Regions from separate parts of the Bacillus spongiae genome, predicted to be linked through region 2. Evidence: riboswitches for the same ligand, from Rfam matches in the RefSeq annotation. Region 2 holds a riboswitch; the other holds the start of a gene.
What was found. A riboswitch is a leader RNA that binds a small molecule or an ion and turns the genes downstream of it on or off. The one in region 2 is predicted to bind preQ1.
Positions count from the first base shown of each region.

Region 1: another riboswitch for preQ1. It lies ahead of queF (preQ(1) synthase); the one in region 2 lies ahead of queC (7-cyano-7-deazaguanine synthase QueC).

Region 1 is NZ_JBBAXC010000014.1:106,422-109,598, reverse strand. Features, by position in the region: gene WAK64_RS16435 (GNAT family N-acetyltransferase) at 1-343, shown strand, start outside; gene WAK64_RS16430 (beta-class carbonic anhydrase) at 557-1,129, opposite strand; PreQ1 riboswitch class I at 1,402-1,448, shown strand; gene queF (preQ(1) synthase) at 1,522-2,019, shown strand; gene WAK64_RS16420 (hypothetical protein) at 2,374-2,586, shown strand; gene WAK64_RS16415 (uridine kinase family protein) at 2,865-3,177, shown strand, end outside.
Region 2 is NZ_JBBAXC010000015.1:105,182-108,358, reverse strand. Features, by position in the region: gene queE (7-carboxy-7-deazaguanine synthase QueE) at 1-133, opposite strand, end outside; gene queD (6-carboxytetrahydropterin synthase QueD) at 130-570, opposite strand; gene queC (7-cyano-7-deazaguanine synthase QueC) at 573-1,226, opposite strand; PreQ1 riboswitch class I at 1,330-1,373, opposite strand; gene WAK64_RS17030 (hypothetical protein) at 1,578-1,748, opposite strand; gene abc-f (ribosomal protection-like ABC-F family protein) at 1,836-3,177, opposite strand, start outside.

The DNA of each region.
Region 1 (3,177 bases), on a different contig from region 2:
TTTAGTAGCGGAAGTTGATGACCGCATAGTAGGGTATTCAAGATGCGAAGGAACCTATTTAACGAGATTCTCTCATAAAGTAGAATTTGGCGTATGCGTATTAAAAGAGTTTTGGGGATATGGAATGGGAAATAATCTATTAAAAGAATCGATCTCTTGGGCGGATTCGAATGAGATAAAAAAAATTACGCTAAATGTAACGGAAACAAACGATAAAGCTATTCAATTGTATAGGAAGTATGGTTTTGAAATTGAAGGAATATTAAAAAATGACAAAAGACTCTCAGACAATAAATACTATAACACTGTACTGATGGGAAGGTTAAAAGAGGGGAAAAATTAGATGAAATGAATGAAGCTCTCTAATATATAATGTACCAAAATAATGGAGAGTTGATATAAGAATCTATTTATCATTGAAACAGTGGGGACCGAGAGATTTTCAATCACCCTGGTATGGGAGTAGGAAATAATACGCCGATCTGTAGTAAATTGCTGACCAAATGAGGGTAGGAATTGCCCCACCCTCATTATTCAGCAATAAGTAGCTTGTTATTTATTTGTCCAGATGATTGTATCCATTCACTACTTCATCCAGTTTACCTGTAGTAGGGTCAATGACAAGCCCGTGAACAGGGATAGAGGAAGGGAGTAATGGATGGTTTCGAATCATATCGGTACTGTGGGAAACGCTCTCTTCCACACTTGTAAATCCTTTTAACCAATTATGTAAGTCGATTCCTCCATAGTTAAGTGTTTCAAAGGTTTCTGCTTCGATTCCACGCTCAGTCATCTTTTTCATCATGCTATGACTATCAAGACTACTCATTCCACAATCATAGTGACCAACAACGACAATTTCATCTGCCTGTAGTTCATATACGGCAACGAGAAGGCTTCTCATAATGCTTCCAAAAGGATGGTCCACAACGGCCCCAGCATTACGGACAATTTTCGCATCCCCATTTTTTACGTTCATTGCTTTTGTAACCAATTCAAGAAGTCGTGCATCCATACAAGTTAAAATAACTAGTTTTTTATCAGGGAATTTACTGGTTTTAAACGGTTCATATTCTTTTTCTTCAACAAATGTTTTATTAAACGACAAAATTTCCTGTAATAATGGCATTTCTTCACCTCATTGGATAGTATATTCATTATTATTGTATATTGAAATCGAGTGATTGTTCAACTTATTGTGCTTTTGATTGTTGTTAAAAGCACAGACATCATAAATGCAGAGCGTATGAAAGCGGTATTTTCATAATACATTCTCTCATTGTCTCCTTGTACACTTATTAATTGTAGGACAGGCCATAAGAAAGGACAGTTTTTCCTTACTATTGACTTTTGCATAAGATTTTTCTACTATAAAGCATGTAATTGATTGCCCGTATAATGATGGGAGAGGTTCATAGCATTAACCCTCTATAAAAAACTATGAGTCTGATACTTAGATTCAGTTTTAGTGAAGAGAAGTGAAACCGACCTGTCTTCCTGGGCTTCTTAGGAGGAAAAAAGATGAGTGGAAGAAAAGATGAAGAATTAAATGGTGTGACGTTACTTGGTAACCAAGGAACAAAATACACGTTCGAATACGCCCCAGAAGTTTTAGAATCATTTGATAATAAACATCCAAACCGAGATTATTTTGTAAAATTTAACTGTCCAGAATTTACGTCTCTTTGTCCGAAAACGAATCAACCTGATTTTGCGACAATTTATATTAGTTATATTCCAGATAAAAAAATGGTTGAGAGTAAATCGTTGAAGCTTTATTTATTCAGCTTTCGAAATCATGGCGATTTTCATGAAGATTGCATGAATATTATTATGAATGACTTAATTAAATTAATGGACCCTCGCTATATTGAAGTATGGGGAAAATTTACTCCCCGTGGTGGAATTTCGATTGACCCTTACACGAACTATGGCCGCCCTGGAACGAAGTATGAAGAAATGGCTTCGTACCGTTTAATGAATCACGATCTATATCCAGAGACAATTGATAATCGTTAAACTGAAAAAACAAGTGAATACAATACGGTAAAATGTAAGGAGTACACAGAAGCGTTATCCAATAAAATGTGTGCTCCTTTATTTTATTCTCCATTAATATTCAACGGCTAAAGGTAGTATTTACAATATGTTGGATAATGTATATTATTAATCACTTGAAAAATGTTTGATCAAAAACCCTGTTGAAATGTTGGCAGGGTTTTTCTTATTTCAGAAAGGGTCCATAAGCTTGAATACTTGATTTCGAGATATATGGATATGTGTTAGTATAAAATAAAGCTTCTGGTAAAATATAACTTGGTTTTGAATTATTGGTAGTATGTTGTCAGTTTAATTTACTATAGAGGAGATGAAATGGTGAAGAGGATGACGGTAAAACAGCAGCTAATATTAGGATGTGTATTGTTTGGGCTAATCATTATTTTAAATAGTTTACAAGTTGTTTTTTCGCCATTTTCCTTTGTTAGAGGCATCAATTTAATCGTAGTTATTAGTTGTTCAATCGGTGTGGGTGCATTTATTAGAGAGTTATTTATCATTAAAGAGAATGTGAAAGAGGATTCTTAACTTTTTTCTTAAGGTTATAAGATGAATAATATTTAACTAAAGCCTCAAGATGGGGGCGTGCTTATTGAAAGGTGCGTCTATTTTTGTATTGAATCATATTCGTGGATAACTAGTTTATCATTTGAAAAGCATAAAAAGTTTGAAGCTAAAAAAGTAAAATCTGTTAAGTTATATCATAACCCGATGGAATGATTGAAATCCTATTTTAATAGACAGTTAGGGAAACATTTAATTAAAGATTTGTCTCATTGGAAATAGAAGATAAGAGGAGTTAGGGAATGTCGAATTCTATTGTTTCTTTAAATAATTTATTAACCAAATTTTATTCACTAAAAGATAATCAGAATACACTTATTATTGGTATTGACGGCCCCAGTGCTGCAGGGAAAAGCACATTGGCAAGAAAGTTAAAAAATTTAGGTAAAGAGGTAACGATTGTTCATATGGATGACTTTTATCGTCCTTCTAATGAGAAGAAGATTGTTGACTCCACTAGTGTTGGTGAAAGCTTTGATTGGGAAAGGCTGATGAAACAGGTTTTGCTTCCAGTTAGTAATAATAATAAAGGGAGTTATCAGAGGTATGATTGGG
Region 2 (3,177 bases):
TGAAAGCAGAGTCACACCAATCACATGCATAGTCACAACCAGCCGTTCGAACGAACATGGTTTTTTGTCCAATGACCATTCCTTCTCCTTGAATAGTCGGACCGAAAACCTCTAATATCGGAAATTTCTTCATTTTAAAAGAAGCTCCTTTCTCGGTCGATAAATACAATAACTCGTTGGAGTTTCTCGAACAAACACTTGAGCACATTTAGGTTTCGTCGGAAGTGTATTTAAATGCTCCTGAATGAGTTCCCAAACTTTTCGTGCCATTACTTCTGTTGTAGAAAAGTGGTTACTGTCCTCTTTTGAAAAGGTTGGATCTTCATTTAATAATGTATGGTCAAAGCGTTTATGAATCAGCTGCTTAATATGTTGAAAATTTATTAAAAAGCCCGTTTCATCTAACTCATCACCAACGATGGTGATATTTACAAAATATGTGTGTCCATGTACATTTTGACAAGCTCCTGCCGCTTCGTGAGGAACATAGTGAGCTGCTGCAAATTGCATATCTTTGTTTAGTTCATATTGATAATCATGATTTGGTGTTGGATAGATTTGTTGAAGCATTTCTATTCCTCTTTTCCAGCAAGGTATTGATCTAATCCTCTTTTACGAAGCTGGCAAGCAGGACATTCTCCACAGCCTGCACCTTTAATACCGTTATAGCAAGTTAATGTCTTTTCCCGTACATAATCAAACGCATTTAATTGATCTGCAAGTTCCCAAGTTTCTGCCTTGTTTAACCACATTAATGGCGTATCAATAACAAACTGGTCATCCATGGAAAGATTTAAAGAAACATTTAATGACTTAATAAAGATGTCACGGCAATCTGGATAACCACTAAAATCCGTTTCACAGACGCCCGTTACTATGTGCTTAGCCCCTACTTGTTTCGCCAATATAGTCGCAAACGACAAGAAAACTAAGTTCCTTCCTGGAACAAATGTTGAAGGAAGTTCTCCTTCTTTTTCAGTAATTTCTTCATCGTGACGTGTTAAGGCACTAGGAGCTAATTGATTTAATAAACTCATATCTAAAATGTGGTGAGGAACATTTAGGTCGGCCGCAATCTCAGCTGCCACTTCCAATTCAAGCGCATGTCTTTGCCCGTAGTTAAACGTTACTGCTTCCACTTTTTCAAATTGTTCTAATGCCCAAAATAAACAAGTAGTGCTATCCTGACCTCCACTAAATACAACAATTGCTTTATCTTTTTTCATACAAAAACTCCTCTCTCTTTTTCAGTGATTTTACTGAAAGAAGAAAGAGGTTCATTATCTACTCTATAATCGAAAAAAGCCAAAAAAACAGTATACACGATACCGTTTTATAGTTTTTTATAGAGGGAGTTTTCGAACCTCTTCTGCAACTTGCAGATGTTCTTCTTTTCATCATTTTCTTTTATATACAGTAACATGAGAAGTGAAATTGGTAAAGAGGGAACCATTGCTAAACAGACTGAACGAAATTCACAGATAATCATGGGCTAGAAGTGTCAGGCACAAAATTTAATTTTCTTAGTGATTTTCATCAAATACATGATGATTTAACCGGTTTATTTGTAGAACTCTTCATTTACTTGCAGAATCTACCGCTTTACTTGCAAAACTCCAGCTTTTACTTGCAGAATCTACCGCTTTACTTGCAAAACTCCAGCTTTTACTTGCAGAACCTACCGCTTTACTTGCAAAACTCCAGCTTTTACTTGCAGAATCTACTTGTTTACTTACAATACTTCTCATTCATTTAGATGCACCTGTCACGCATTATAAAGTGAAATGAAAGAGAAGTTATTCTATAAAGAATAACTTCTCTTTCATTACTCATCCTTATGAAATTTCCTTCAAGGAAGAAAGCACTTCCTTATACTGTTTATCCAGCTCCATTTTTTCGATTGGGTCTTCTGCGACACTTAGCAGACTAATCAGTTCACTTAATTTATTTTTCAAACGAAGTTTTTGTTCCTCATTTACTGTTAATTGCTTTACTTCCTTATTTGAAGCTTCCCATTCTTGATACGACCCATTGAAGGTCTTTATCGTATTGTTTTCTATCATCCAAATGGAGTTAGCGGTATTGTTAATAAATTGCCTGTCATGAGAAACAAACACAATAGTACCTGGGTAATCTTTGATAAGCCCCTCCAATGCCTCCATAGCATAAAGATCCAAATGATTGGTTGGTTCATCCAATATAAGTAAATTATAATCACCAACGAGGAGCTTCGCAAAGGCAAGCTTTACGCGTTCTCCACCGCTTAGATTTGAGATAGATTTCATCATATCTCCCTCAAAGAAACCTAATCGTGCCAAAATGACTCTAATTAAATATTCAGGTAAACTTGATTTACTTTTAACATAGGCAAGAACCGTATCACTTTCTGGCATCGAGAATAAATTTTGATTAAAGTACCCAACCTTTACGTTGGCTGCAAATTCGATTGATTCATTTTGATCTAACATTAGTTGTTGTAATAAGCTGGTTTTCCCAGATCCATTCTCACCAATTAAGGCTACCGTATTCCCCGTTCTTATTTTTAGTGCATCCACTTTATAGAGAAGACGATTGGAATAGCGTTTCTCCAATTGATGAGCATTCATTATTGTTTTTCGGTGAATGGGTGTTTGGAGAACATATTCCATTTTCACAGATTCCCATTCGAAGGGCTTATCTACCTTCTCCATTCGATCAATTCGTTCACGAATGACTTTCGACACTCTTTCAACTTTTCCTTTTTTACCTGCAGCCTTCCCTTTGTGTAGCTGCCATTCAGAATTTGACATCCTACTTGGCGGTCGATCCATATTTTCCGCCTGCTGTTGCTTTTTTTGATAGCGCCTTATTAATCGATTCTTTTCCTTTACATACGCATCGTATTCTTCCTGTTGTTGCTTTTTTAGTAACGCTTTTTGCTCAACATAGGCAGAGTAGTTTCCGTTATATATTTGAATCTTGCCATTTTCAATCTCCCATATTGTTGTACAAAGCTGATCCAATACATAACGATTATGGGACACGATGACAAATGTATCGTGGTGATTCTTTAATTCTGAAATAAAGGTATCTGTATGACGCCAATCTAAATGATTGGTCGGTTCATCTAATAGTAAGATTCTTTGGTCTTCTTGAAAGAGCTGATTCAATCTTTGAAGCGTTTGCTCCCCCCCACTT